Regions from separate parts of the Aminomonas paucivorans DSM 12260 genome, predicted to be linked through region 1. Evidence: riboswitches for the same ligand, from Rfam matches in the RefSeq annotation. Region 1 holds a riboswitch; the other holds the start of a gene.

Evidence for each region. Region 1 has a riboswitch for thiamine pyrophosphate ahead of thiD (bifunctional hydroxymethylpyrimidine kinase/phosphomethylpyrimidine kinase). Riboswitches for the same ligand answer to the same signal wherever they lie in the genome.
Region 2: it holds a riboswitch for thiamine pyrophosphate, as region 1 does, so the genes downstream of both, thiT (energy-coupled thiamine transporter ThiT) here and thiD (bifunctional hydroxymethylpyrimidine kinase/phosphomethylpyrimidine kinase) in region 1, are expected to answer to the same signal.

The regions. Positions count from the first base shown of each region.
Region 1 covers NZ_CM001022.1:2,193,319-2,208,411, reverse strand. Annotated here, with positions in the region: gene APAU_RS10455 (xanthine dehydrogenase family protein molybdopterin-binding subunit) at 1-1,659, shown strand, start outside; gene codB (cytosine permease) at 1,740-3,029, shown strand; gene codA (cytosine deaminase) at 3,058-4,386, shown strand; gene APAU_RS10440 (uracil-xanthine permease family protein) at 4,450-5,844, shown strand; gene APAU_RS10435 (nitroreductase family protein) at 5,952-6,515, opposite strand; gene APAU_RS10430 (DMT family transporter) at 6,512-7,504, opposite strand; gene thiW (energy coupling factor transporter S component ThiW) at 7,577-8,089, opposite strand; gene APAU_RS10420 (ABC transporter substrate-binding protein) at 8,121-9,047, opposite strand; gene APAU_RS10415 (ABC transporter permease) at 9,044-9,841, opposite strand; gene APAU_RS10410 (ABC transporter ATP-binding protein) at 9,834-10,562, opposite strand; gene thiE (thiamine phosphate synthase) at 10,555-11,187, opposite strand; gene APAU_RS10400 (hydroxyethylthiazole kinase) at 11,184-11,966, opposite strand; gene thiD (bifunctional hydroxymethylpyrimidine kinase/phosphomethylpyrimidine kinase) at 11,963-12,775, opposite strand; TPP riboswitch at 12,842-12,952, opposite strand; gene APAU_RS10390 (pyridoxal-phosphate-dependent aminotransferase family protein) at 13,011-14,099, opposite strand; gene APAU_RS10385 (GNAT family N-acetyltransferase) at 14,215-14,646, opposite strand; gene APAU_RS10380 (hypothetical protein) at 14,815-15,093, opposite strand, start outside.
Region 2 covers NZ_CM001022.1:426,327-441,419, forward strand. Annotated here, with positions in the region: gene APAU_RS14530 (ATP-binding protein) at 1-1,443, shown strand, start outside; gene arcC (carbamate kinase) at 1,521-2,477, opposite strand; gene APAU_RS01880 (Lrp/AsnC family transcriptional regulator) at 2,693-3,169, shown strand; gene APAU_RS01885 (nitroreductase family protein) at 3,166-3,693, shown strand; gene gyrA (DNA gyrase subunit A) at 3,831-6,281, shown strand; gene APAU_RS01895 (phosphatidylserine decarboxylase family protein) at 6,286-6,906, shown strand; gene pssA (CDP-diacylglycerol--serine O-phosphatidyltransferase) at 6,903-7,649, shown strand; gene APAU_RS01905 (methyl-accepting chemotaxis protein) at 7,740-9,800, opposite strand; gene APAU_RS13480 (choice-of-anchor U domain-containing protein) at 9,816-11,369, opposite strand; gene APAU_RS01915 (FecR family protein) at 11,479-12,228, opposite strand; gene thiT (energy-coupled thiamine transporter ThiT) at 12,347-12,880, opposite strand; TPP riboswitch at 12,982-13,088, opposite strand; gene APAU_RS01925 (CHASE2 domain-containing protein) at 13,168-15,093, shown strand, end outside.

The DNA of each region.
Region 1 (15,093 bases):
GGCGGCTTCGGGGGCAAGGCGGGGATGACCGTGGAGTCCCTGTGTCTGGCCGGGGCCATGGATCCGGACCTTCGGGGACGCCCTGTGAAGCTCTACATCCCCCGGGAGGAGGTGCTCCTCACCTCCTGGGTGCGCCAGGCCTACGTGGCGAAGATCAAGCTGGGCATCGACAAGGAGGGGAAGATCCAGGCCATCAAGAACACCTTCTTCTTCGACACGGGGGTCTCGGCGGAGTACGGGGCCAACCCGGTGCGCAGCGCGGGCTACACCTCCACGGGGTGCTACTACGTCCCCAACGTGTGGACGGACAGCTACGCGGTGTACACCAACAAGCCCTTCGGGGGGGCCTACCGGGGCTTCGGGCTTCCGGAACTCATGGGAGCCATGGAGGTGATCATCGACATCGCCGCCCGGAAGATCGGCATGGATCCCATCGAGTTCCGCCTGAAGAACATGCTTCAGCCGGGGCTTCCCACCTGCACGGGCATGCCCATGCACAACCACGCCCTGAGCACCATCGTGGGCAAGGTGGTGGACCGCATCGGCCTGAAGCGCAAGGAAGAGGCCACCCGGCCCGGATGGGTTCGGGGCAAGGGCTTCGCCCTGGCCATCAAGGCCCCCGCCATGCCCGCCGACGCCTCCTCCTCCGCCCTGGTGAAGATCCTGGGGGACGGCACCGTGGAGGTCCTGGCGGCCACCATGGACATGGGGCAGGGGGCCTACACCGCCTACGCCCAGATGGTCTCGGAGGAGCTGGGGATCCCCCTGGAGAAGATCCGCTGCCTCTTCCCGGACACCAACAGCCACCCCTACGACTGGCAGACCGTGGCCAGCCGCTCCTGCTGGTCCATGGGCATGGCGGTCAAGCGGGCCGCCACGGATGCCCGGGAGAAGCTGCTCGCCCTCTACGCCCAGTGTTGGCAGGTGGAACCGGAGAGCATCACCATCGAACACGGGGTGGTGAAGTGCCGCAAGGCGGGGCGGTCCGAGCCCCTGGACGAACGGATCCAGAACGGTTTCCTCATGCCCGACGGGAACCTCCACGGCGGGCCCGTGGTGGGGACCGGTTCCTTCACCCCTCCGGACATCACCTACCCGGACGCGGAGACGGGGCAGTCCCGGAAGAGCGTGGTGCACTTCACCGTGGGGGCCGTGGGGATCGACATCGAGGCGGACCCCGCCACGGGGGAAGTGGTGGTCAACCGGGTGAGCGCCGGGTATGATGTGGGCCGCGCCATCAGCCCCATCAACGTGCGGGGGCAGATCGAGGGCGGCACGGTGCAGGGCATCTCCGCGGGGCTCATGGAGGGGATGTACTACGACGAGAAGGGACGTCTCCTGACCCCGGACTTCACGGACTATAAGATGTCCACCTCCATGGACGTGCCGGAGGACATCGACGCCTTCTGGGAGGAGACCCCGGAGGAGCTGTCCCCCTACGGGAACCGGGGCATCGGGGAACACTCCATGATCTCCCCGGCCCCGGCCATCGACAACGCCCTGTTCGACGCCCTGGGGGTGCGGATCCACACCTATCCCTTCTCCAAGGAGCGGGTGTACAAGGCCGTGCAGATGGGCAAGAGGGGGGAGACGGACCTCTGGGAGTATCCCTACGCCCAGGAGCAGAGCTACAAGAGCGCCATCAAGGAATGGCTGTAAGCTGAACTCCGGGCTTCGGGGCGGGGGCTCTCCCGTCCCGGAGCCTGCTTGTGGGGAACCCAAGGAAGGGGTGTGGCGGGATGTCCGCGCAAAAGACCCGGGAGAGCGTGCACGACGACTATGCCCTGACCCCGGTGCCGGAGGGGGAGCGTCGCGGTTTCCTCTCCATGTCCATGGTGATGCTGGGGTTCACCTTCTTCGCCGCCAGCATGTGGACGGGAGGGGCGCTGGGGACGGGGTTCCGTCTCTGGCCGGACCTGGTGGTCGTCGTCCTCGCGGGGAACCTGATCCTGGGGGTCTACGGGGCCTTTCTGGGGTATGCTGCCTCCGCCACCAACCTGTCCACCCACATCCTGGCCCGGCACGCCTTCGGAACCTTCGGTTCCAAGCTGCCCTCCTTCATGCTGGCCCTCACCCAGATCGGCTGGTTCGGCGTGGGGGTGGCCATGTTCGCCTACCCCATCCAGAAGCTCCTGGGGGTTCCCCTGACGCCCCTGATCCTGCTGGGGGGCGTCCTCATGACCGGCACGGTGGTCATCGGGTTCAAGGCCATCGAGTGGATCAGCTGGATCGCCGTCCCCGCCATCCTCTTCCTGGGGTTTTGGTCCATGGCCCGGGCGTTTGCCGACGCGGGAGGGCTTGCGGCCCTCCTGGCCGTGGAGCCCTCCAAGCCCCTCACCTTCGCCAAGGGGGTGGCCCTGGGGGTGGGGTCCTTCATCAGCGGCGCCACCCTCACCCCGGACTTCGTGCGCTTCTCCCGCAGCCGGACCGGCGGGGTGGGGGCCACGGCCGTGGGCTTCACCTTCGGCAACAGCCTCATGTTCTTCTTCGGCGCCCTGGGGGCCATGGCCACGGGGGTGGCGGACACGTCGGAGGTCCTGGCTGCCCAGGGCCTTCTGGGGGGCGGCATCGCCCTGCTGGCCCTGAACATCTGGACCACCAACGACAACGCCCTCTACGCCTCCGGTCTGGGACTGGCCAACATCACCGGGGGCAAGCGCAGGCGGCTCACGATCCTGGCGGGTGCCGCGGGGACCCTGCTGGCCCACTTCCTCTACAACCATTTCGTGAACTGGCTGGTGTTTCTAAGCGTCTCCCTGCCCCCCATCGGGGGCATCCTCATCGGGGATTTCTTCCTCAAGTGGCGAGGGCGCTACCCAGCCCTGGAGGACTACCCCTTCCGCTCCGTCAACGGGGCCGCCCTGATCGCCTGGGGGGTGGCCATCGCCGCGTCCCAATTCTCCCCCCCGGTGGGGACCTTCAGCGTCGCCCCCCTGAACGCCATCGTGGTCGCGGCGCTGGTCTACGCGGCGGCGGACCGGCTGCTCCACGGCCCCGCTCCGGTGCCGGCGGAAGAACCGGGCTGCTGATCCCGGAAGAAGGAGGAGGAGGAAGGGCATGCTGGACCTGGTGGTGCGCAACGCTCGCCTGCGGGGGGCCGAGGAACGGACGGACATCGCCGTGGACGGGGGGATCATCCGGAAGATCGGTCCCGCCCTGGAGGAGCAGGGACGGGAGGAGATCGACGCGGAGGGGAACCTCACCACCCCGCCCCTGTGCGACCCCCACCTGCACCTGGACGCGGTGCTCTCCGTGGGGGACCCTCGCTTCAACGCCTCCGGCACCCTGCTGGAGGGCATCCAGATCTGGGGGGAGCGCAAGCCCCGCCTCACCCGCAAGGAACTGGTGGACAACGCGGTGGAGGCGGTGCTGTGGGAGTTCGCCCAGGGGGTGCAGTTTATTCGTACCCACGCGGACGTGACGGACCCGTCCCTCCTGACACTGGAGGCGCTCCTGGAGGTGAAGGACCGGGTGAAGGACCTGGTGGAGGTGCAGATCGTGGCCTTCCCCCAGGACGGGGTCTTCACCTTCCCGGAGGGGGAGGCCCTGATGCGCCGGGCCCTGGACATGGGGGCGGACGTGGTGGGGGGCATCCCCCACAACGAACTCACCCGGGAGGACGGGGTGCGGGACGTGGAGCTGGCCTTCGAGCTGGCCCGAAAGCACGACGCCCTCATCGACATCCATTGCGACGAGACGGGGGACGACCAGTCCCGGTTCGTGGAGGTGATGGCGGCCCGGGCCCTGTCCACGGGCATGGGGGAACGGGTGACCGCCAGCCACGCCACGGCCATGCACAATTACCACAACGACTATGCCTTCAAGCTCCTGGGCATCGCCGAGCGGTCGAAGATGAACTTCATCACCAACCCCTTCGACAACTCGGTGCTCCAGAACCGCACCGACGGCTACCCCCGCCGGAGGGGGCACACCCGGGTGGACGAGATGCATGCCCGGGGGATCAACGTGTGCATCGGACATGATTCCATCATGGACCCCTGGTACCCCCTGGGGAAGGGGTCCATGCTCCAGGCGGCGAACCTGCTGCTCCACACCGCCCACATGAGCGGCTACGAGCAGATCTTCGCCCTCTTCGACATGATCACTGCCAACTCCGCCAAGACCCTGCAGGTGGAGGGCCGGTACGGCATCGAGGCGGGCAAGCCCGCCAACTTTGCGGTGTGGGACGCGGAGGACGAGTTCGACGCGATCCGTCGGGAGAGCGACTGCCTCTACGCGGTGCGGCGCGGCGTCGCGGCCCTGAAGACCCGTCCGGCGGTGCGGTCCCTGGACCTGGGGGGATTCCGCCGGGACGTGGACCTTCGGGTTCCCGTCCGAGGGGTGGAGCCCAGGGGAGGGGAGGTGCCCGGCCAGAGAAGGCGGTAGGAAGGCAAGGGATCGGGATTCTTCTTTTCGGGAACAACACCCAATCCATCAGGAGGTGCGGACATGGCACGCAAACAGATCGTGTACGGCCTGAACGACAAGCCCCCGACACCCATCATGATCCTCGCGGGGGCGCAGCACGTGCTCACCCTCTTCGGGGCCACCACCCTGGTGCCCCTCATTTTCGGTCCCGCCATGGGCATGGACACCCTCCAGATCGGGGCGTTCATCTCCTGCGTGTACTTCGGCATGGGGGTGGCCACCCTCATCCAGACCTCCCCCAAGCTGGGCACGGGGCTGCCCATCGTCCAGGGCTCCAGCTTCAGCTTCATCCCCTCCATCATGACCGTCATCGGCGCCTACAAGGGGATGGGGCCCAACGTCATCATGCAGTACGTGGGCGGAGGGCTCATCACCGGGGGGCTGCTCCTCTCCTTCCTGGGGTACAGCAAGATCGTGGGGTATATCCGGAAGATCATCACTCCCGTGGTCATCGGCCCGGTCATCATGGCCATCGGCTTCTCCCTGGCCCCGGTGGCCATCCAATTCAACGCGGCCAACTACTGGCCCATCTCCCTGCTGGTGGTGGCCCTCATCATGTTCTTCAGCCTGGTGAGCAAGAACAAGTACGCCAACATCTTCGCGATCCTCTCATCCATCGTCATCGCCTACCTGATCTGCCTGGCCGCCTCTCTGGCGGGGATCTTCGGTCCCACCCACCCCGCCTACATCGACCTGGGCAAGGTGGCCGCCGCCCCCTGGATCCGGTACAACGTCTTCATGCCCTGGGGGGTTCCCAAGTTCAGCTTCCTGGCCTTCGGCGCCATGCTGGCGGGGTTCTTCGCCGTCATGATCGAGTCCATCGGGGATTACCACTCCTGCTCCTACGTCTCCGGGCTGGAGGATCCCACCCCGGAGATGATCAGCCGGGGCATCGGAGCGGAGGGTTTCAACTGCGCCCTGTCGGGGATCTTCGGCTCCGTGGGTACCACCTCCTACACCGAGAACATCGGGCTCATCGGCCTCACCGGCGTGGCCAGCCGCCACGTGGTGCGCACCGGAGCGGTGATCCTCATCCTCCTCTCCTTCATCGGCAAACTGGGGGGGCTCATCGCCACCATGCCCTCCCCGGTCATAGGGGGAGCCTACATCTCCCTGTTCGGCATCATCGGCGCCCTGGGGATCCAGGTGCTCATGCGGGCGGACATGGGATCGCAGCGCAACGTGGTCATCGTGGGCTTTGCCTTCCTCATGGCCCTGGGGCTTCCCGGGTGGATCGAAAAGAACCAGGCCCTCTTCATGAATCCCGCCTACGGACAGGCCCTGGTCACCTTCGGCGGCATGATCTGGGCCATCCTGAAGACCCCCATGGCGGTGGCGGGGATCTGTGCCGCTTTCTGCGACAGCCTCATCCCCGGCACGCCGGAGGAGCGGGGCATCGGGGTGCAGATGAAGTAGGCCCCATTCTCGAAGACCTGCGGAAAGCGCAAGGCCAGGGCCCCGGAGGTCGTCCGGGGCCCTGGCCTTGCGCTGCGCTTCGTCCTGTGTTTTCTCCCGGATTTTCCTCAGGCCTTGGGGGCGTAGAGGTGCCGGATGGGGCGTCCCTTCCGGGCCGGGGCGGGGGCGTCGGGTCCCGCCTTGTACCCCAGGCTCACGGCGTAGAGGGGGTCGTATCCCTCCGGGATGTCCAGCTTGCGTACCTCCTGGGGGGAGGCGAAGAAGAACCGGGCCAGCCCCAGCCAGCAGGAGCCGATGCCCAGGCTTTCCGCCGCCAGGAGCATGTTCTGGATGGCCGCGGCGGTGTCCACCAGGGGGCACAGTCCGTCCTTGAGCCCCGAGACCACCACCGCCAGCGGGGCACGGTAGAACACGTGGAACTCCGGGTTCTTCGCCATGGACACCATCCAGTCCTGCCCGCTGGCCGCCATGCCCGTCCTGCACACCTCGCTCATGTGGTCCAGCAGAGTCCGGTCGTGGACCACCGTGAAGTGCCAGGGCTGGCCGTTGCAGGCGCTGGGGGCGTAGAGCCCCGCCTCCAGGATGGTGTCCAGCTCTTCCGCCTTCAGGGGCTCCGGGCGGTAGGCCCGGGTGCTGCGGCGGCTGTGGATGGCCTGAAGCACAGGATTCATGGGGATCCCTCCTTAGGGTCGTTTGGGGATAGGGTAGCGGAAACGGCGGGGGAAGGGGAGCCTTGAGGCGGAGTTGGAAGCCGCCATGGAGGGGATAGGGTAGCGGAAACGGCGGGGGAAGGGGAGCCCCCCGACTCCCGGGCGGAGCGGAGGGAGGAGGCTGCTGCGGCTGCCAGGACGACCGCCCCGCCCAGGCACTCCCGCAGGCTGGGGGTTTCCCCCAGGAGGACCAGGGCCCCCAGGATGGCGTACACCGGCTCCAGCCCCGAGATGACCCCGGCGGCCCGGGCGGTCACCTTCCTCATGCCCCCGATGAACAGGGAGTGGGCCCCGGCGGTGAACACCACCCCCACCAGGGCCAGGAGGGCCAGGTCCGGCAGGGGCAAGGGGTCCCGCCGGAGGAGCACCAGGGGGGTGAGGACCAGTGCGGCGGCGCCCTGCTCGTAGAAGGCCACCAGGGTTCCCCGGTTGTCCCGCACCAGGGAGCGGTTCATCAGGGAGAGCACCGCGAAGGAGAGGCTTCCCAGCATCCCCCAGAGGATGCCCCGGGTCATGGCGTCCCCCAGGTCCGCCCGGGGGACCAGGATGGCCACCCCCAGGATCAGGACCGAGGCGGTGGTCAGATCGCGGAGGCGGAGGCGCTCCCGGAAGATCAGGGGTTCCAGGAAGGCAGCGAAGAGGGGGAAAGTGGCGAAGGTGAGGGTTCCCACGGCCACCGTGGAGGTCTGGATGGACTGGAAGAAGGCGGACCAGTGCCCCGCCAGCACGACACCCGCCCCCAGGGCCAGGGCGGTCTGTCGGGGGGTGCGCATCCGCAGGCTCTCCCCTCGGAGGAGGAAGAGGACCATGAGGGAGAGGGAGGCGAAGGTGACCCGCCCCCAGGTGATGGTCCAGGCGGGAAGGTGGATGAGCCGGGCGAAGAGCCCGGAGAAGCCGAAGAGCAGCACCGCCAGGTGGATCCGGATCAGGCTTCGATGGCCTTCCGTCATGGCAGGCCTCCCCCGGGACCCGGAGGGACGAGGATCCCGTCCCTCCAGTGTACCCCAGGACCGGGGGCGGCTCTACAGGGTTCCCCGGTGTCCCCGAAGCAGGGGCAACCCTGCCCTCAGGGCGGCCAGGAGCCCCAGACCCAGCAGGGCCCCGGGAACGCTGCTGGCCCCGAAGGCTCCCGCCAGGAAGGCGTACCCCACGGACTTGCCCATGGCGGGGCCCAGCCAGGCGGCGCAGATCCAGGCCCCCAGGGTGCAGGTGGCCAGGGGCTCCGCCAGGGCCCCCAGGGGTTTCAGCCGGTCCGGGAGCAGGGCGGCGGCGAAGCCCACCGCCAGGGCCCCGGGGATGCTCCCGGGGAAGGCGAAGAGGGTGCCCGTGCCCAGGCTCACCCGGAGCAGGCTGGTGATCGTGGCGGCCCCGGCGGCCCACCAGGGCCCCAGGAGTACCCCCGCCAGGGCGTTGAGGGCGTGCTGGGCCGGAAAGCACCGGGTGGGCCCCACGGGGACGGACAGCCCCGAGAGGAGCACCCCCAGGGCGGCGAAGAGCCCCGCCAGGGCCAGGTTGCGCAGGCGTTCGCGGTTCATGATCTCGACCTCCTTATAAAGTTTGGTTGCGTCAGAAACGGAGGAGCAGGGGCGCGGGGTCCACCGGCTTTTCCACCAGCTTCTCCCGGAGGGCGAAGTCGGCGAAACGCCGCCACCGGGCGGGGTCCAGCTTCTGGTCCTTCGCGAAGAAGGGCAGGGTGGCGTCCAGCATCTCCCGTTCTTCCGCTTGGTCCGCCCCGGGAACCGACTGCAGGTAGGCGCTCATGGCCTGTTCGGGGTGTCGCCGCGTCGCCTCCAGTCCCTCCGCCAGGGCCCGTCGGAAGGCCGCCAGGACCCGGGGGCGTTTGCTCAGGGCCGGGGAGGCCAGCACCACCAGCTCGTCGTAGTCCGGGACGCCCCCCTCCTCCAGGGGGAAGACCCGGGGCTTGAGCCCCTGGCGGCGCAGCTGCACCACCTCCACGTTCCGGAAGGCCCCCACCACCGCCGCCACCTTGCCCGAGGCCAGGGGCGGGACGATCTGGAAGCCCACGTGGACCCACTCCAGGTCCTTCAGCCCGTGGTGCCGGGCGAAGACCTTCCCCAGCACGTCCATCATCCCCGGCACGGTGGTGCCGATGCGCTTGCCCGAGAGGTCCTTCACGCTTCGGATTCCCTTGTCCTCCAGAGCCACCACGGTGCTCAAGGGGCGCGCCACCAGGCGGGCGCAGACCCGCACGGGGATGCCCCCCGAGGCTGCCACCAGGGCCTGGGGCATGTACCCCAGGGCCAGGTCCGTCCGTCCCGCCGCCGCCAGCTTCAGGGGGTCCGCCGTGTCCGAGGGGGTCAGGATCTCCACCTCCAGTCCCTCCCGGGCGAAGGCCCCCCGGGCCTGGGCCCAGTAGAGGGGGGCATGGTCGACGTTGGGGGTCCAGTCCAGCATCAGTCGGACTTTCTCCGCCCCCCCCGCCGGGGCCCCCAGGAGGACCAGCAGGACCGTCGCGCACAGAAGTCGTCTCATTTCCTTCCCTTCCTTTCTCTTCGTTCCAGCCACCGGGCCCGCCCCTCCGGGCGGGTCCACCACACCAGACGCCGCTCCAGCCGATCCACCGCCCCGTAGAGTCCCGTCCCCAGGACCACCAGCACCGCCAGGGCCGCGAAGACCCGGTCCGTGGCCAGGCGGGCGTTGGCCTGGAGCATCAGAAAGCCCAGCCCCCGGGAGGCGCCGCACCATTCCCCCAGCACCGCCCCGATGGGGGCCACGCAGACCCCCGTCTTGAGCCCCCCCATCAGGGGGGGCAGCGCCCCGGGGAGGTGGAAGGCCCGAAACCGGGCGATCCTCCCCCCTCCCATGAGGCGCAGCAGGTCCTCCCGCCCCCGATCCCGGTGCTTCAGTCCCTGGAGGAACGCCAGGGCCACGGGGAAGAAGACCACCAGGGCGGTGAGGGCCACCTTGGGTCCCATGCCGAAGCCGAACCACACCACCAGGAGAGGGGCCAGGGCGAACACCGGCGCCGCCTGGGTGGCCACCAGCAGGGGCAGCACCGCCCGCTCCGCCTGGGGCAGGGCGAAGAGGCCTCCCCCCACCAGAAGCGCCGCCCCCAGGCCCAGGAGGATCCCCAGGACCATCTCCCCCAGGGTGACCGCCCCGTGGGCCAGCAGCTCCGGGGCCTGGGAGAGCAGTACCCTCGCCACCCGTCCCGGCGAGGGAAGCAGATAGGGGGGCAGGTCCAGCCCCCGGCAGACTCCCTCCCAGAGCGCCAGGAGAAGCAGGAAGAGCCCCAGGCCCAGGGCCCGGTCCCGGAGCCTAGCCACGGGACCCTTCCAGGGCCCGGAAGGCCCGTTCCCGCAGGGCCGCCAGTTCCCCGTCGGCGGGCCGGGGCTTGGGGCCGGGGGGGACGAGGCGCTCCCGCACCTCCATCCCCGGTCCCAGCACCCAGACCCGGTCTCCCACCCGAAGGGCCTCCTCCAGGTCGTGGGTCACCCAGAGGAGGGTGCGCCCCCACTCCCCCTGGAGGCGCAGCACCTCCTCCTGGAGGGTCCGGCGGGTGAAGGCGTCCAGGGCGGAGAGGGGCTCGTCCAGAAGCACCAGGGGACACCCCCAGAGGAGGGTGCGCGCCAGGGCGCACCGCTGCCGCATCCCCCCGGAGACGGACCCGGGAGGGTAGCGAAGGAACTCCCCCAGGCCGAAGCGGTCCAGCAGTTCCCGGGCCTCCCCCTCCCGGCGCCTCGGGTCCTCCCCCCGCATCCGCACCGGGAGGAGGGCGTTGTCCAGCAGGTCCATCCAGGGGAGCAGCCGGTCATCCTGGGCCATGAGGGCGCAGCGCCCTCGGAGGGAGGGAACCTCCCGGCCCTCCATGCGCATCGTCCCTCCGTCCGGGGGAACCAGCCCCGCCAGGAGGTGCAGCAGGGTGCTCTTGCCGCACCCCGAGGGGCCCGCCAGGGCCAGGCACCCCCCCCGGGGGAGGTCCAGGTCCAGCCCCCCCAGCACCGGCCGCCCCCCGAAGGACTTCCGCAGGGCCCGGACCTCAAGCATCCAGAAGCTCCCGAAGCCTGCGGCAGGCCTCCGCCGGGTCCGGGGCACCCACGGCTTCCCGCACCACCACGACCCCTGCGGCGCCCCGACGCCGCAGGTCCGGCACGGCGGCGGCGGTGATCCCCCCCACGGCCACGCAGGGCAGGGGTACTGAGGCGGCCACGGCGGCGAAGCCCTCCGGCCCGATGACGGTGGTGTCCTCCTTGGTGGGGGTGGGGGCCACCGCCCCCACCCCCAGGTAGTCCGCCCCGTCCTTCCAGGCCCGGAGGGCCTGCTCCGGGGTGCGGGCGGTGGCCCCCACCAGGAAGTCCGGGGGGGCCAGGCGGCGGGCGACCGCCACGGGCAGGTCCTCCAGACCCAGGTGGACCCCCGAGGCCCCGCAGGCCAGGGCCACGTCCAGCCGGTCGTTCACGAAAAAGAGGGCTCCCGCATCGTCGCAGAGGGCCGCCAGGGCCTCCCCCAGGCGACACAGCTCCCGCCCCGAGGCGGTCTTGTGGCGCAGCTGCACCGTCCCCGCCCCCCCCGCCAGGGCCGCCCGGGCCTGTTCCATCAGGCTTCGGGGAGCCCCCGCCCGGAGGTCCGGGATCACGTACAGCTTCAGGTGGGAGCGCAGGTCCCCGGTCACGGCGTCCCCTCCGCCTCCGGCAGGGGAAGCCCTCCCGTGCGGGCCTCCCCCAGGGCGTCCAGGAAGGCGACCCGGAAGGAACCGGGGCCGCACCCTCGGGAGGCCGCCCGGGTCGAGGCGGCGGCGAAGAGCCCCACCGCCGCTCCCGCCGCCTCGAAGGGCTCCACCCCTGCCGCCAAGGCCGCCAGCAGGGCGGTGCCCAGGGCGCATCCGCTGCCCGGGAGGGAGCGCAGGGCCTCGTGTCCCCCCGCCAGGCGTCCGGTATGGAAGGGGTCGGCGAACCGGTCCGTCCCTCCCGTGGCCAGCACCAGGGTGCGGTGTTTCCGGGCCAGGTCCGCCAGATCCTCCTCCCGAACCTCCGTGGTCCCCTCCACCCCCCGGAGGAGGGCGGGGCGCCCCGCCAGAGCGGCCACCTCCGCTCCGTTGCCCTTCACGCAGGCGAACCGGTGCCGGGCCAGCAGGGTCCGGAGGCGCTCCGTGCGGGGGAGGGAGAGGCCGCAGCCCACCAGGTCCAGCAGCCTCGGGATCTCCGTGCCCTCCGTGGCGGCCAGGGCCTCGTCCTGACCCGCCTGGGCCTCTGTCTCCGGGGTTCCGGCGTTCACCAGCACCCCGTCGGCCCCCCGGGCCACCGAGCCCGCCTCGGGGGGCCAACAGGTCATCACCGGGCAGGCCCCCAGGGCCAGGGCCACCTCCGCCTGCAGGGGCGCCGCCACCCGGTTGGTGAGGTGGTGCAGCAGGGGGCGGACCTCTGCCACCCGGGCCCAGACCGACCGGCTCACCGCCGGTCCACCCAGGAGGGCGTCACCCCGTGGCCGGGGCAGCCGTGCCCCCGGCCGTACCGCACCCCCGCCTCCAGGGCCTGGCGCAGGTAGCGCCGTCCCCGGTCCACCGCCTCCGGGAGGTCGCACCCCGCCGCCAGCTCCGCCGCCACCGCGGCGCTCAGGGTGCACCCCGTGCCGTGGGTGTTCTCCGTGTGCAGGCGGCTCTGCCGGAAGACCCGCAGGTCTCCGGGGAGAGCCAGCACGTCCACCAGCTCCTCCCCCTCCAGGTGTCCCCCCTTGAGGAGCACCCCCTTCGGCCCCAGGGCCAGCAGGTCCCGGGCGGCCTCCTCCATGGCCTCAGGTCCCGGGATCCGTCGCCCCAGGAGCACCTCCGCCTCCGGGAGGTTCGGCGTGGCCAGGAGAGCCAGGGGAAGCAGCCGGTCCCGCAGGGCCGCCGCCGCGTCCTCCCCCAGAAGGGGGTCCCCGCTCTGGGAGACCATCACCGGGTCCACCACCAGGTTTCGCACCCCCGCCGCCTCCAGGGCCTCCGCCGTCGCCCTCACCAGGGCCTGGGAGGCCAGCATCCCCGTCTTGACCGCCCCCACGGGGAAGTCGGAGCACACCGCGTCGATCTGTCCCCGCACCGTCTCCTCCGGAACCGGGTGGAACCCCCGGACCCCCAGGGAGTTCTGCACCGTCACCGCCGCCAGGGCGCTGGTGCCGAAGACCCGCAGGGCCGCGAAGGTCTTCAGGTCCGCCTGGATCCCCGCCCCCCCGCCGGAATCGCTTCCCGCAACGGTGAGGGCCACCCCTCGATACAGTCCCATCCGCGTCTCTCCTTCCTCCACAAAAAAAGAGGACCCGCCCTGACGGCGGATCCTCCACGATGGGTCAAGCCCCTGGATCTTCCTTCCTCCGCCGGTATGAACCGGATCAGGTTCGAGGGGTCGAAGGGCCTCGCCCTTCCTCTCAGTCCCGTCTGCGGGACTCCCCCGGAAGCTATGGTCCCGCCCCGGGAGGGGCGGGTTGTGGTCCCCAGTACACCCCAAGGGGGCGGTTTCGTCAAGGGCGCTTCGCCAGGACCTCTCCCAGGGCGTCCAGGGCCCGGTCCACCAGGGGGAGGGAGGCCTGGGTTCCCATGTGGCCGAACCGGAAGACCTTTCCCGCCAGGGGGCCGTAGTTGCCCCCCAGCACCACCCCCCGGCGACGCAGGGCCCCGTCCAGGGCCTCCCAGGTCCACCCCTCGGGCACCCGGGCGGCGGTGACGGTGGGGGAGCAGAAGGCTTCCTCCTCCGGGAAGAGCGCCACCCCCAGGTCCGCCAGGCGGCTTCGGCAGCGGGCCGCGGCTCGGGCGTGGCGGCTCCAGACCGCCTCCTGCCCCTCCTCCTCGTAGAGGTCCAGGGCCTGGCGCAGCGCCGCCAGCCCCCGCCAGTGGTGGGTGTAGGGGAAGGCCCCGGTGAGGCGGGCCTCCTCGAAGGGGGCCAGGGCGTCGTAGCCCTGGTAGCCCCGGAGGCGCACCGCCTCCCGGGCCCGGGGGCTTAGGGAGGTGAAGCACAGGTCCGGGGGCAGGGAGAGGCACTTCTGGCTTCCCAGGAGGCCCAGGTCGATGCCCCAGTCGTCCACCCGCACCGGGGCCCCTCCCGCGCTGGCCACGAAGTCCACGCACAGCAGGGCCTCCGCCTCCCGGGCGATGCGGCCGTAGTCCTCCAGGGGGGTCAGGGTCCCGCTGGGGGTTTCGCAGTGCACCACCGTCATCATCCGGGGGCGGAAGCGCAGGGCCTCCTGCCGCACCTCCTCGGGGTCCGGGAGGCGGGAAAAGGGGAACTCCAGGAGGCGCACCTCCAGCCCCAGGGCCCGCCCCATCTCGGCGAAGCCCGAGCCGAAGACCCCGGAGGAGACCGCCAGGAGCCGGTCCCCCGGTGCCAGGACGCTGTTCAGTGCCCCCCAGAGGGCCAGCATCCCCTCGCCGCACTGGATGGCCACGGGGTTTTCCGTGTGCAGCAGCCGGGCCAGCCCCGCCTCGCAGCTTCGGTAGAGGGAGAGAAAATCCCCCTCCAGGTCCGGGCTGCCGTAGTCCTCAACGTATCGGGCCGCCGCGGCCTCGGGCACCCGAACCGGCCCGGGCACCAGCCCCACGGGATAGCGTTCCATCTCTCGTCCTCCTTCCGGAATCTTCCCGCCCCAACCTAACCCGGGAGTCCCGGGACGGCTAGGTCCAGAAGGAGGCGGGAGGAGGGGGGGTGTGGCCCCTTGAGCCTCGGACGGGTCAGGGGGATGGGGTCTCCTCCGGCGGGGTGCGGCGCATGAAGCGTCCCTCCGTGTCCCGGACGAAGCCGTAACGGGCGTAGAGCCCCGGGGCGTCCCGGGTGGCCAGGAGGCCCGTGAGCCCCCGCAGGACCGGGGTGTCCAGCACCAGTTCCACCAGCCCCTTGCCGAGGCCTCGCCCCCGGTGGGACGGGCAGACCAGGACGTCCGCCAGCCAGAACATCACCGCTCGGTCCGTCACGACCCGGGCGAAGGCCACCTGCTCCTCTCCCAGGTAGGCCCCGTAGCAGAGGGAGTGTTCCAGGGAGGCCTCGATGGTCTCCCGGGTGCGGCGGCATCCCCAGTAGCTTCCCTGCACCAGGGTGCAGATGGCGTCGCGGCGAAGCAGGCCCTGATCGTCCGAAAGGCGGTAGGACCCGATCCATCGTTCCATGGCACCCCCCCCTTGGGGGTCCATGGTACCTCCTTTTGCAGGGGGACGTCTGCCTCCGGCGGGGAAGGAGCGGGTCGGGAAGAGGGCCTTCCGGGAGGACGAAAAAGGTCGGGGGTGCGGCACGAAGCCCCGCACCCCCGACCGGGATCGCGCCCCCCCGTTTCGGATCTAGGCGGGTTTCTTGAAGTGCACCCGGAACCACTTGGAGGTCTCCTTGGGGAGGACCCGGTAGCCCCGGCGTTCCTTGGACATCCAGATGAAGTAGTCCTGGCAGAAGGACTCCTGGAGGGCTCGGATCCCCTTGTCCCGGTTCTCCTTGATGAGGCCGTAGGAGTCCTTCAGGACCCGGTCCTCGTCGTTGTCCCAGCGGAAGGCCCCCAGGGCGAAGCAGAAGCTTTTGAGCACCCCCCCGTAGGGGGAGAACTGGGGGATCAGGAGGGAGTTGTC
Region 2 (15,093 bases), 860 kb from region 1:
GCCCCCCTGGGCATCGTGCGTCTGGAGGGAGGGGGCCGGGTGGTGGACTCCAACGCCAAGCTCCTGGAACTCTTCGACACCACCGGGGAGCGCCTGGCGGATCGGGACATCTTCTCCCGTCCCGGCCGGCTTCTGCCGGAGGTGCTGGAGGCGGTGCGCCAGTGCCAGCAGACCCGAAGACCCCGGGTCCTCTCCTTCGCCTTCCCCAAAGGGACGGGGTGCAAGCACCTGAAGGCCCACCTGGTCCCCCTGGGGCCGGAGGAGCTTCTGGGGGTGGTGGAGGACGTGACGGACCTGGTGGAGGCGGAGAAGGCCCTGTGGAAGCGAACGGAGGAGCTGAGCGCCGCCAGCGCCGACCTGACCCGCACCGCCCGGATGAAGGACGAATTCCTCGCCCACATGAGCCACGAGCTGCGCACCCCTCTGGGGGCCATGCTCAACCTGGCGGAGGCCCTGGCGGAGGAGTCCCTGGGGACCCTGAACGAGGCCCAGAGACGCATCCTCCAGAGCATCGAGGAGTGCGGCCGCCACTTCCTCTCCCTCATCGGGGACATCCTGGACCTGTCCAAGGTCGAGGCGGGGCGGCTCGACCTGGTCCGCTCTCCCCTGGACGTGGCCTCCCTGGCCCGGGGGGCCCTGACGGCCCTCTCCCGGGATTTCGAGAAGAAGGGAATCGCCGTGTCCCTGGAGGCCCCGGAGGACCTGCCCCGGGCGGACGGGGATCCGAAACGGGTCCGGCAGATCCTGGTGAACCTCCTGTCCAACGCCGTCAAGTTCACCCCCCAGGGGGGGCGCGTGGGGGTGGAGGTCCTTCGGGACCCCCTGCGACCCGCCGTGGCGGTGACGGTGTGGGATCGGGGCATCGGCATCTCCCCGGAGGACCTGGATCGTCTTTTTGTCCCCTTCGTGCAGGGAGAAGGGGGGCTGAGCCGTTCCTTCTCCGGGACGGGGCTGGGGCTGAGCCTGGTGTTGCGGATGGTGGAGCTTCACGGCGGGGGACTTCAGGTGGAGAGCGCCCCGGGAGAGGGAAGCCGCTTCACCGTCCGCCTCCCCCTGGCGGAGGAGGTCTCGGAGGAGCCCCTTGCCCCTCCCCACGGGGTCCCTTCGGTGCTTCTGGCCACCCGGAGGCTCCACCCGTTTCGCTCCCTGGTCCGTCGCCTGGGTCGGGAAGGACTGGGGGTCCTGCGGCTTCGCACCCCCGAGGAGGTCCCCGACGCCCTCCGTCAGGGTCCCGTCCGAGGGGTCCTGGTGGACTGGACCGGGGGAGGGCGGGAACTCTTCCGGGACCTGATGCGGGACCCCGATCTGGGGAACCTTCCCAAGGCGGTCTGTGCCACCCTGGTGTTCCCCGGCACCCGCAGGGAGGTCCTGGCGGCGGGGGCTGGAGCCTTCTTCCCCCTTCCCCTGGACCCGGAGGCGGTCCTGGAGTCCTTCCGAGCCTGAAGACGAAGAAGAGGAGGTCCGGGATTTCCCGGACCTCCTCCGATGTTTCGTCCCTTGGGGACGCAGGACAGTGGCCCCTAGGCCATGGTGACCACGGTGCCCTCCTTGCCCTCCAGGGCGTCCACGGCCTTGTAGAGGGAGGTGATGATGGCCTTCCGGCCCGGGAAGGTGCGGGCGAACTTCACCGCCGCCATCACCTTGGGGAGCATGCTCCCCGGGGCGAAGTGCCCCTCCTCCATGTACTGGATGGCCTCCGCCACGGTCATCTGGGAGAGGACCTTCTGCTCGGGCTTCTTGAAGTTCAGGCAGACCCGGTCCACCTCCGTGAGGATGAGGAGCACGTCCGCCTCGATGTCCTCCGCCAGCTTCTCCGCCGCCAGGTCCTTGTCGATCACCGCCGCCACTCCGGTGAGGGAGCCGTCCAGGTTCTCCACCACCGGGATGCCGCCGCCTCCGGCGGTGACCACGATGGTGCTGTCCCAAAGGCGCTTCACCGCAGCGATCTCGGAGATCTTCTTGGGCTCCGGGGAGGCCACCACGCGCCGCCAGCCCCGTCCCGCATCCTCCTTCATGGCGTAGCCCTTCTCCTCCGCCAGCTTCTTGGCCTCCTCTTCGCTGTAGAAGGGGCCGATGGGCTTCGTGGGCTTCTGGAACGCCGGGTCCCGGGGGTCCACCACCACCTGGGTCACCAGGGTCACCACGGGGATGTTGAGGTTCCGGTTCCGCAGGGCGTCCCGCAGGGCCTGCTGGATCTGGTAGCCGATGTAGCCCTGGCTCATGGCGCCGCACACGTCGAAGGGCATGGCGGGGGTCTCGGGGTTGGCCTGGGCGGCGATCTCCTGCCCCAGGACGATGCGTCCCACCTGGGGACCGTTGCCGTGCACCACCGCCATCTCGTAGCCTCGCCGGCTGATCTCGGCCAGGTACGCGGCGGTCTTCTGCACCACCTGCAGCTGCGCTTCTGCGGTGGGGGGCGTGCCTGCCTCCTGCAGCGCGTTGCCTCCCAGAGCGACGACGACCTTCGTGGCACCCATTGCGGATCACTCCTCCATACGATTCGGGTTGGGGTCTGGGGAAGAGTGTAAACCTAAACCGGTCTCCGGTTCAATATGAGGGGTTGCCATGGAATCTCATGAAGTCGACAGGTTGGGAGGAGGGGGCTTTTTCCGGTATGATCCGTGGGAAGCGTAGGATTCCACGGTTTTGCCTCCCGGGGGAGCGTAAACCGAAACGAAACGGGGGAAGGGACATGCAGTCGGACAAATTGCTGGACGACATCGGTCGGCAGATCCTCAGGGCGCTTCAGGAGGATGCCCGGATCTCCTTCAGCGAGCTGGGGCGTCGGGTGGGGCTCTCGTCTCCCGCCGTGGCGGAGCGGGTCCGCCGCATGGAGGAGGGAGGGGTGATCCAGGGCTACCGGGCCATGGTGAGCTACGAGCGCCTGGGATTCCCCATCACCGCCTTCATCCGGGTGAGCACCCCCGCCAGCCGCATGCACGAGGCGGACCTCATCGCGGAGAAGATCCCGGAGGTGCTGGAGTGCCACCACCTCACCGGCACGGACTGCCTGATCCTCAAGGTGGTGGTCTCCTCGGTGGGGCATCTGGAGGAAGTGATCAACCAGATGGGACACTACGGCCAGACCACCACCTCCATCGTCCTGTCCTCCCCGGTGACGAGCCGCATCCTGGAGCCGTCCATGCTGGACAACGCCGAGAGACCGTGACCCTGCGGGAGAACCCCGCCGTGGCCGCCCTCCTGGGGAGGCGGAGCATCCGCCGCTTCGAGTCCCGGGAGGTGGAGGAGGAGCGGATCTCCCTGCTCCTGGAGTGTGCCTGCGCCGCCCCCTCGGCGGCGGGGACGCGGCCCTGGCACTTCGTGGTGGTGCGGGACCGGGGGCGCCTGGACGCCCTGGCCCAGGCCCACCCCTATGGGAAGATGCTCTTTCAGGCCCCCCTGGCGGTGGTGGTGTGCGGGGACCCGGGGAAGAGCGACCTGGCCCGGCTCTATTGGGAGGAGGACTGCTCCGCCGCCATGGAGAACCTCCTGGTGGCCGCCCATGCTCTGGGGCTGGGAGGGGTGTGGCTGGGGGTACAGCACACCCCCCAGAGGGAGGCGGCCCTTCGGGTGATCCTCTCCATCCCCGAGACCGTCCGGGTCCTGGGCGTGGCGGCCCTGGGTTACCCCGGGGAGGCCAAGGCTCCCCACAGCGGATGGGACGAAGGCTCGATCCACCGGGACGGCTGGTGACCTTTCCCCCCATGGATCTCCCCGGGACGTCCCGGGGACGCAGGCAGCGACGTGCTACAATCAACGTGTTCCCCACGGACGGTCGGGATTTGTCCCTGCCGACCGTGGGGTGATTTCCGTTTTCTGGAGGCTCTCAGATGGATCAGGATTCCAGCCAGACCGATCTTTTCCACAAGGTGATTCCCCTTCCCCTGGAGGAGGAGATCAAGCACAGCTATCTCGACTACGCCATGAGCGTCATTGTGGGCCGGGCCCTGCCCGACGCCCGGGACGGCCTCAAACCGGTGCAGCGCCGGGTCCTCTACGCCATGTTGGAGCTGGGGCTGCGGCACAACCAGGCCTTCAAGAAGTCCGCCCGGGTGGTGGGGGAGACCATGGGCAAGTACCATCCCCACGGAGACGCGGCGATCTACGAGACCATGGCCCGGTTGAGCCAGGACTTCAGCCTCCGCTACCCCCTGGTGGACGGACAGGGCAACTTCGGCTCCATCGACGGGGACCCTCCGGCGGCCATGCGGTACACCGAGGCCCGCCTCCACTCCCTGGGGGAGGAGATGCTGGCGGACATCGACGAGGAGACGGTGAACTGGGGGCCCAACTTCGACGAGTCCCTCCAGGAACCCCTCGTCCTGCCCTCCCGGGTGCCCAATCTGCTGGTCAACGGCAGCACGGGCATCGCCGTGGGGATGGCCACCAACATGCCCCCCCACAACCTGAGGGAGGTCATCGACGCGACCTGCGCCCTCCTGGAGGATCCCCAGATCGAACTGGGGGAGCTGATGGCCCTCCTGCCCGGTCCGGACTTCCCCACCGGCGGGGTCATCCTGGGACGGGACGGCATCGTGGACGCCTACAAGACCGGACGGGGGAAGGTCATCGTCCGGGGCTGCGCGGACATCGAGGACGGCCGACGGGGCCGGAAGGCCATCGTCATCACCGAGATCCCCTACATGGTGAACAAGACCTCCCTCATCGAGACCATCGCCAAGGGCGCGCAGAGCGGCCATCTGGACGGCATCACGGACCTGCGGGACGAGTCCAACCGGGAGGGCATCCGGGTGGTGCTGGAGCTGCACCGGGACGCGGACCCGAACCTGGTGCTGCGGCAGCTCTACAGCCGAACCCAGCTCCAGAGCACCTTCGGGGTCATCAATCTGGCCCTGGTGGACGGGCGGCCCCGGGTGCTCACCCTCCACCAGATCCTTCAGGTCTTCCTGGACCATCGCCGGGCGGTGGTGCGCCGCCGCACGGAGCATCGGCTCCGCAAGGCGGAGGAGCGGGCCCACATCGTGGAGGGGCTGGTGCGGGCCCTGGACCTGATCGACCAGGTCATCGCCCTCATCCGGTCCGCTTCCGACCCCGCCTCCGCCAAGGCAGCCCTGGTGGAGACCCTGGGTTTCAGCGAGGTGCAGGCCCAGGCCATCCTGGACATGCGGCTCCAGCGCCTCACGGGGCTGGAGCGCAGCAAGCTGGAGGAGGAACTGGCCCAGCTTCTCCAGGACATCGAACGCTACCGCAGCATCCTGGCCAATCCGTCGATCCTGGACGGGGTGGTGCGGGGAGAGCTTCAGGAGATCCGGGCCGCCTACGAGGACGACCGGCGCACCCGCATCGAAGACGCGGTGGAGGACGTCTCCGCGGAGGACCTGATCCCGGAGTCGGAGATCGTGGTGGTCTTGAGCCGCGACGGCTTCCTGCGCCGCATGCCCCTCCAGGACTACCGCTGCCAGTCCCGGGGAGGCAAGGGCGTCAAGGGCGCCTCCACCCGGGGGGAGGACGAGATCGCCCTGGTGACGGTCACCACCACCCACCGGACCCTGTACCTCTTCACCAGCCGGGGCCGGGTGTTCGCCATCCGGGGTTTCACCCTGCCGGAGCCCAAGACGGGCAAGGGCAAGCACGTGAGCACCTTCGTCTCCCTGGAGGAAGGGGAGCGGGTGGTGACCCTCCGGGACAGCCGTCTGGACGGGGCGCGGTTCGTGTTCTTCGTCACCCAGCGCGGGGTGGCCAAACGCCTCCCCGTGACGGAGCTGGACGGGATCAACCGGGCGGGGCGACGCATCCTGGGCCTGGCCCCGGAGGATACCATCGCCCGGGTTCGGTTCACCGGGGGGGAGGACGAGCTGCTCCTCACCACCGCCCAGGGGCAGACCCTGCGGGTGCCGGAGGGGGAGTTCCGTCCCCAGGGCCGGACGGCCCACGGGGTGCGAGGAGTCCGTCTGGACGAGGGAGACCTGGTGGTGGGGTGCGACGTCATCGAGCCGGGCCGCCAGGTACTCTTCATCAGCGAGCGGGGCATCGGCAAGCGCACCCCCTACGACGAGTTCACCGCCCACCACAGGGGGGGCGGGGGCGTCCGGGCCATGAAGCTGGTGGACCGCACCGGGGACCTGGTGGGCGCCTGGGGGGTCCGGGAGGACGACGAACTGGTGGTCATCTCCGCCAAGGGGCGCATGGTGCGCCTTCTGGCCGGGGAGATCTCCAGCCTCGGACGGGCCGCCACGGGCTATAAGGTGGTGCGTCTGGATGAGGGAGACGAGGTGGCGGACGTGAGCATCATCCGCTGCGCGGACCTGGAGGAGGAGTAGCCCCGTGCGCCTTGCCCGGGACGGTTTCCCCTCCATCGGAGGCCTCCTCTTCATGATCGTCGGGGCTTGGTTCTTTTCCCGTCCCGTGGCGCTCTTCCTGCTGCTCCCCCTGGCCTTCGTGGTCTGGTTCTTCCGGGACCCGGAGCGGGTCGCCCCGGCGGATCCCTCCGTCTGGGTGAGCCCCGCGGACGGCAAGGTGGTGGAGATCGAGCGGACCTACCATCCCTTCGTGGGGGAGGTCACCAAGGTGGGCGTCTTCATGAGCCCCCTGGACGTGCACGTCAACCGGGCCCCCACGGTGGGCACCGTGGCCCACCTGGAGTACGTCCCTGGGAAGAAGTGGCTGGCCTTCGCCCCCAAGGCGTCGGAGGAGAACGAACGGCTCTACCTGGGGCTGGAGACGGAACAGGGCCGGACCATGATGGTCCAGATCGCGGGGCTCCTGGCGCGACGCATCGTCTGCCGGGCCCCCAAAGGAACCCCTTTGGCCCGGGGGCAGCGCTACGGCATGATAAAATTGGGCAGCAAAGTGGACCTGTACCTGCCGAACTCCGTGAGCCCCGCGGTGACGCTGGGGCAGAAGGTTCGGGCGGGAGAGACCCCCATAGGAGTGGTGAACGGATGAAAAAGACGAGAACCCTGCGGAAGGACCTGCCCTTCCGGAAGATCATCCCCAACATGATCACCAGCGGCAACCTGCTCTGCGGTTTCCTGTCCCTGGTGATGGTCTACCAGGGGCACCCCTTGCCCGCGGCGTGGCTGGTGGCCATCGCGGTGGTGTTCGACTACCTGGACGGCAAGGTGGCCCGAAGCCTGGGGGGAAGCTCCGACTTCGGGGTGGAGCTGGACAGCCTGGCGGACGTGGTCAGCTTCGGCGTGGCCCCCGCCTTCCTGGCCCACTCGGTCTACATCGGCCTGGACGGGGGGCTTCACGGCGCCCTGGCGGCGGCCTTCTTCGCCCTCTGTGGGGCCCTGCGGCTGGCCCGGTTCAACGTCACCCACGTGGTGGGGCCCTTCCAGGGGCTTCCCATCCCCGCGGCGGGGTTGAGCCTGGGGGCCTTCATCCTCGCGGGGGTGCCCCTGCCCGCCTGGGGTGCGGAACTGGCCCTGGTGAGCCTGGGGGGGCTCATGATCTCCAAGGTCCCCTACGGAAACCTGAAGAAGCTCCGCAAGGGCAACCTGAACCGACACCGGGCGGCCTTCCTGGGGGGCTTTCTGCTTCTCCTGGGGGTGGTGCTCAAGGAAAAGGCGCCCCTGGCCATGGGAGGCATCTACGTGGCCAGCGGCTTGGTGCACCTCGACTGGGGGACGTGGCTTTCCCTGTGCCCCCTGGAGGACGAGGAGGAACCCCTGGAAGAGGAGATCTAGCCTCGAAGGGGCGTTCCCGGGAAGACCGGAACCGGAAGAAGAAGGAGCGAGGGTCCCGACGGGGCCCTCGCTCCTTGGTTTTTGGGGGGCTCAGCTCCGGTTCGGCAGGGACAGGGGGCCCTCCGTGCGGAACCGGGACAGGTCCGTCTGGATCTTCTTGGACCCCTCCGCGAGTCCCTGGGACTCCAAGGCCACCTGCTCCGAGGCCCGGGACGTCTCCCCGGTGGAATACCGGATGGACGAGAGGGCCTCCGTCACCTGCACCGTGCCCCTCGTGACCTGGTCCACGCCGCTGGCCATCTCCTGGGCGGCGGCGGCCTGTTCCTCCGAGGTGGCGGCGATGTTCTGCATGGCGTCGTTCACCCGGGCGATTTCCCGCAGGGCCTCCCGGAGTTTTTCCCGGGTCGTCTGGGCGCGGGCCACGGTCTCCTCCATGGCCGTCCCGGCCCTGCGGCTCACCTCCAGGGAGCCTTGGGTATCCTCCCGAAGGGAGCCGATGAGGGTCTCCACCTCCCGGGCGGCCTGGGCGGATTCTTCCGCCAGTTTGCGCACCTCTTCCGCCACCACCGCGAAACCCCTCCCGGCCTCTCCCGCTCGGGCGGCCTCGATGGCGGCGTTCAGGGCCAGGAGGTTGGTCTGGTCCGCGATGCTGCGGATGGTCCCCACGAAGCCGGAGATGGAGGAGACCGAATCGGCCACCTTGTGCATGCTTTCCAGGGATTCCCGGCTCTGCTCCCCGATGGCCGCGATGGTCCGCACCACGTCGTCCACCTGGGTCACCGCCTGTTCGGAGAGGGCCGCCGTGTGCCCCGACGCCTCCGCGCCCTGGGAAGCGGCGTTCGCCGCGTTGGTGGCGGAGGAGGAGACCTCCTCCACCCCCGCGTTGGTCTGCTGCAGGGCGGCGGAGTTGGACTCGGAGAGGGCGGCGGCCTGATCCACGGAGGAACGGATCTCCTCCATGGAGGCCACGGATTCCTGGGAAAGGGCCGCCAGAGATTCCGCAGCGGCGTTCACCCGGGAGGCCTCCTCCCCCAGGGAGCGGATCAGGGAGGCCAGGTGCCCCCTCATGTCCTCCATGCTTCGGACCAGGACGCCGATCTCGTCGTGTCGCCGCAGCGCCCCTTCCTCGGCCCGGGTGGTCAGGTCCCCCTCGGCGATGGCGGCCATCTGGGCGCTGGTGTCCCGGATGGGTCTCGCCACGCTGCGGGCGAAGAGGAAGGCGAAGCCCACCCCCGCCGCCACGAAGACCAGGGTCAGGGCCAGGAGGGTCAGGGTGGTGGAGCGCACCGCCGCGAAGGCCTCCTCCTCCGGGACCGGGGCGGCCAAGGACCAGCCCGTGTCCCCGATGGGGGCGAAGGCCACGGTCATGCCCCGCCCGTCCTCGCGGTAGGTCCCCTCACCCCGTTCCCCCGCGGTCATGCGCCGGGCGATCTCCCGCAGGGAGGCGTCCCGTCCCTTGCCCTCCTCCAGCAGGTTTTCCAGGTTCTTCACCTTCTCCGGGTCGCTGTGGGCCACCAGGGCCCCGGAACGGTCCAGGGCGAAGGGGTGCCCCGTCTTGCCCAAGAGGATTTCGGAAACGATGCGGGAGAAGAGCGTTCCGTCCAGGGCGGCGGTGAAGACCCCCGTGATCGTTCCCTGGGGGTTTCGTACCGGGATGGCCGCCACGGAGACCAGCAGCCCCGTGGTCTTGCTCACCAGCGGGCTGGAGAGGTTGTCCTTTCCCTGGAGGGCAAGCCGGAAGTAGCCCCGGTCCCCCAGGTCCACGTCCTTGTCGTCGAAGGTGAACCCCTTGCCGTCGGGCCCCAGGAGGGTCAGGTTGGTGAACTCCGGGTACAGGGCCTTCACCTCCCCGAGGATCTGGCATAGCCGTTCCCGGTTCTCCCGGTAGGCCGTCTCGTCGGCCCGGTCGTGGGCCCGGGGGAAGCGATCGTTGGCGGCGGCGGTGGTCAGGATGGCGTAGATCCTCTGGATGCGGGCATCCAGGGTGGAGGCCACCTCCAGGGAGGTGCGTCTCAGGGCGGCGTGCAGCTCCTGGGAGAGTGCCCGGCGGAAGAGGGCGAGGCCCGTTCCCCCAAGGACGAGGCAGGTCAGGGCCACCATCAGGGAAACCACCACCAGGAGCCGTGCCTGGATGCTTTGGAAACGGAACATGGGGATCCCTCCTCCTCAGTGTCGGTTTCGCGCCAGGATCAGAAGGGGCAGGAGGAGAGCCAGGAGCAGGAGTCCCTGGAACCCCCCGTTGCACCCCCCGCCTCCTCCCCCGGATTGCGAGGTCGGGGGGCCGTAGCAGACGTTCCCCGCGTTCCGGTCCATCAACTCGGAGAAGGAGGCCGGAGCCCGGTGGACCCCGTCCCCGATGTTGCGGACCAGAGCGGAGGACGGAGAGGTCCCCGGGCCTACCAGCAGGAGGATCTGCCCGTTCGCCTGGCCGTCCGAGTCGTCGGGGCCCCCGTCGGAGACCGTCACGGAGGCCGTCTCCCCCGTGGCCCCGGAGGAGCGGGCCTGTTGGGCGGAGTAGTGATACGTGAAGATGCGTCCCTCGTTCGCGGGAAGGGGCCCGGGCAGGTGAAGGGTCACGGTGGTGGACCCTCCCGTGGAGAGCCCGGAGATCTGGAGGGCGTAGATGCCCACCTGGAGGATGCCTCCCAGCTTGGAGATGCTGCCCTCAGGGGACTGGTAGCCCTCCGGGAGGATGGCCCTCAGGTGCAGCCCCTCCAGGGAGAGGAGGCTCCCCGAGGAGGTCACGAAGCCGATGGCCCCGTTCCAGCACTGTGTTGTGCAGGCCTTGGCGTTGGGCTCCGTGTTGTCGAAGGAGCGGTTTCCCACCGTCACGGGACCCGGATCCTGAGCGTCCGCCACCCCGTTCCCGTTGGAGTCTCCCGGGTCCGCAAGCTGGAAGGTCCCGAGGTCGGACCACTCGCTCCAGTTTCCCTGGTCGTCTCGGTAGCGCAGCCGGAAGGCGTAGTTCCCCACGGGGTAGAGCCGGGGGGGCAGATCCAGGGCCGTGGCGGGCCCCGTCAGCAGGGCCAGCAGGGGGGTCCCGGAAGGGGTCGTCTTGCGGTTTGCCCGGAGGAGGGCTGCCAGCCCTTCGGTCGGTCCGGAGGGGGACCCGGAGAGTTCCCACTCCGTGGCGGCGTGGGGATGGGGCCCCTCGTAGGGGCTTCCCTGGAGGGTCAGAACGCCCCGGTCCGCGGTCCCGGAGGGAGAGACGGGGGAGGGCTTCCCCGGTCCTGCGGGGGTGGGGGTGGGAGAGGGCGTCGGCGTGAGGCTTGGGGTCGGGGTGAGGGTGGGTGTGGGGCTCGGGGTGACGGAGGGCGTCGGGGTGGGGTCGGCTCCGGCTACGGAGAAGGAGGTGCTGACGGACTCGTGGGTTCCTCCGTTGACGATGACGACCCACCAGTGGTAGGTGCCGCTGGGTAGGGAGGGGCCGGTGGCGGAGTTGGAGCCTGCGGGAGCCCCGTCGGCGGAGGCGACGACGGACGAGGCGCCTCCTTCGGGTTCCAGGTAGACCGAGACGGTTCCCCCGGAGTTGTCGTAGTCCGCCGTCCAGGTGAACACCACCGGGTCCCCCCCCGGCAGGACGGCCTCGGGGGCGGGGGCCACGTTGACTATTGTGCTGCCCCAGGAGGGGGAGGTCCCAAGGAGGAGGACGAGGAAGGCGAGGCGGCACAGCCGGAGGGGGCGCGAAAGACCACTGCGGAGCCGGGCGGTTCTTCTCATGAACGGATCCCCCTTTCCCATGCGAAACCGGGATCATCCGCCGGGGGCCCAGGGGCACGGCGACCCCTGAGCCCTTCGGCATCCGGGAGAGACGGCGCTTGCGTGGGGGTTACAGGCAGGGGTCATGGCCGCCGAAGGGGCCTCCGTCTCGTTCTCCGCCGCCTCCTCCGCCCCCGCCGGGCTGGGAGGGAGCGGGAGGAGAAGGGGGGGAGGAGGGGCCGACGCTCGGCAGGGTCCCCGGGACGGTGGGAGGGGCGGGAGGCGTGAGGGCCTCCTGGACGTCCGTGGCGGAGACGGTGGTGGACATGCCCGTCCCCAGGGTCTGGGTGTTCCCCAGGGCGTCGGTGACCTCCACGGTGCCCCCGGTGACGGAGACGCTGGAGGTGCCGTTTTCCGTCACCGCCACCCCGAACTCGGTGCCTCGCACCGACGCCACCAGCACCGGGGTGGCCACGTCCAGGGGCGTCCCGGGCTTCACGCGGTACCAGCCCGTTCCCTGGTCCATGCGGTAGGTCTCGGGTACCTTGCCGGGGGGGACGTTTCGGGGTTCCTTTCCCGGCTCCGCCCCGTAGGAGAGGGTGGTCTTTTCGGTGACCCGGACCTCCACCTGTCCCTTCGCGGAGTGCAGGGTGACCAGGGAACCCGGAGCCGTCCGGAGCTTGGCCCCCTCCGGCAGCTCCGCCCCGAGGGCCGCAGGCTTCCACTGTTTCTGAACCGCGTCGTAGACCTCCGCCTTCCCCACCAGCGCGACCACCTTGGCGGCCCCCCAGGCCGGAACGGCCCAGACCAGGGTCGCCAGGGCGAGGGCCAGCAGGACGACGTGGCGCCTCCTGCCCCCTTGCGGATCTCCGTGCCTCATGCCCATCCCTCCTCGAACGATGTCGGGTCGGTCCAGACGCTTGAGCCTCTTGGCAGAGAGGCTCTTTAGCGTCATATTAGGGCAATGGGATGAGATGGACAAGGTGGGGCGTTTCGGGTCACCGAGGGGAAGCGGCCTGCCCGACCTTTCCCGCCAGCCTCCGGGCCAGGGGGATCGCCGCCGCGCCGGAGAGGATCAGGCTGGGGGCGAGGAAGGTCCCGTTGTACGACAGGGAGTAGAGCCACACGTTGGTCCCCTGGGGGGCGAAGGAGGCGAAGAAGACCACCCCGGAGAGGACGTGGCAGAGCAACCGGGCCCCCCCGCCCAGCAGGAGCCCCGCGATCTGCCGGGGCAGCCCGTCGCCCCGGAAGATCCCTGCCAGGCCCACGGCCCCGAAGGCCACGGGGTAGTCCAGGAGGGCTTGGAGGGGGTGCACCACGTAGCCCCCGAAGAACAGCTGGAGGAGGCCGGAGAGGGTCCCCGCGGCGATCCCCGCCCGGGGACCCCGCAGGAGAGCGAAGGCCAAGAGGGGGGCCATCTCCAGGGTCACGGAGCCCCCTTGGGGCAGGGCGAAGAGCTTCAGGTTGGACAGGACCAGGGACAGGGCGGCGGCGACGGCGCCCTCCGTCAGGGCGCGGGTGCGGTCGGACATGGAGAAGACCTCCTTCCCGGGAGGCGGCCCGGGGCCGGACGTCATCGGGGAGAAACGCAAAGGGCCGCGCCCAGGGCGCGGCCGAAGAGAGGGGTCCTTGGAGGTTCCAGGGGGCACCATCCCTTCGCCGGCATGACCCGGATCAGGTTCAAGGGGTCGAGGCCCTGCGGCCTCCTCTCAGTCGTTTCCGACTCCCCCGATGCGCCTCCATTCAAGGGGAAGGGCGCGTCCTTGTCAATGGACGCCCGGTACGGAAGGGGTTCAGCCGGAGAAGGAGGGAGGGCGCCATGATCCCGAAGGCGTGGAGGGGACGACGTTCCGGTTTCTCCCTGCTGGTCCTGGCGGCGGGGCTGCTGGGGGCTCTCCTGGGGGCCAGCCCTCCCGCCCCGGTGCGGGACCTGGACAGGCGGGCCTTCGACCTGCGCCTCTCCCTTCTGCCGGAGGTGCCCGTGCCCCTGGAGGTCGTCCTGGTGCTGGCTCGGGAGGAGACCTTGGCCCGTATGGGCCGTTGGCCCTGGCCGAGGCGCTACCACGCGGCCCTGCTGGATCGGCTGGGGGAGGCCCGGACGGTGGTGCTGGACATCCTCTTCCCCGAGGGAGGGGATCCGGAGGACGACGCCCTGCTGGCCCGGGCGGCGGCCCGGCACGGTCGGGTGGTGGCGGCGATCCACCTGGCCCCGGGGCAGGGGAAGGCTCCGCCCCGGATCCTTCCCCCCTACGACGCCCTGTTCCGAGGGGTGGCGGATGTGGGGGTCACCAACGTGGAGGCCGACGAGGACGGGGTGTTTCGCTACGCCGTCCCCCTGTGGCCTGTGGCGGGAGGGGTCGCGCCCTCCCTGTCCCTGGCGGGAGTCTCCTTGGCCCTGGGCCTGAAGCCGGAGGTGGAGGAGTCCCCCCGGGGACTGATCCTGCGCCTGGGGAAGGCCCGCCTGGATCTGGACGGGGATCGGCGCGTCTGGGTTCGGTTCTCCCGGGTTCCCCCGAGGGTGTTCGAGTACGGGGATGTCCTGGAGGGGAAGGTGCCCCCGGAGGCCTTCCGGGACCGCATCGTGGTGGTGGGGGTGGCCGCCGCCGGGGCGGGAGACGTGGTGACCGCCCCGAACGGGGGAGGGGTGCGAAGCCTTTTCGGCGCCCAGTTCAACGGGGAGACCATCCGCACGCTCCTGGGAGGAGGGACGCCCCGCTGGATTCCCCCCTGGGCCGCCGCCCTGCTGGGTGCCCTGGTGGCCTCCCTGGGGGCGGTCCTGGCCCTCTTCGCCCGACCCCTTTGGGCCGCCCTGGGTTTCGGCGGCCTGGTGGTCCTCCTCTTGGGGGGAGAGCAGGCGCTTTTGGCCTCGGGGCTGTGGGCCGCTCCCCTGGCAGGCCCCCTGACCCCGGGGGTCCTGACCTTCGGGACGGGGCTGTACCTGCGTTTCCGGGTGCTCCACGGGGAGGAGCGGACCCATCGGCTTTCCGTTTTCGGCATCCTGGACCTGGTGCGGGAGACCCGAGATCCCAAGGAGATCCCCGAAAGACTTGCCTCGGTGTTGGCAGAGATCCGGGCTCAGGACGGCATCGAGGTGGAGTCCCCGGGGCTCTCCTTTCGGGAGGTCTTCGAACGGACCCGTGCCCTGGGGGTGGAGGAGGCCCTGGAGGGAGCGGGGAAGGAGGCGGTGGTCCTCGAGACCCCTCGGGACCCGTGGCGATTTCGGATGATCGTCCCCCTGCCGGAAGAGGAGGAGACCCGCTACCTGCTCCTCCGCTGGCGCCGGTCCCTCCCCCTGGAGCAGGTCCGCAGCGTGGCGGCCCTGGCGGTGGCGGCAGACTGGTTCGCCCGGGCACTTACGGAGGCGAAGAAGCAGAAGGAGACCCTCTACCAGACCGTGGCGGCCATGGTGGAGGCCATCGACGCCAAGGACCCGGTGACGGCGGGGCACTCCCGCAGGGTCTGCGACCTGTCCGTGGAGCTGGCGCGCCACCTGGGGGCGGACGAGCGCACCCTGGAGGAGATCACCTTCGGGGGGATCATCCACGACGTGGGCAAGCTGGGGATCCCCGATGCGGTGCTGGGCAAGCAGGGCAAGCTCACCGACGAGGAGTTCGCCCTGATCCGGTCCCACCCCTCCGTGGGGGAGCGCATCCTGGCCCCCGTGTCCCTTCCGGAGGTGGCCAAGCAGGCCATGGCGGAGCACCACGAGAAGTGGAACGGCCGGGGCTACCCCCGAGGGCTCAAG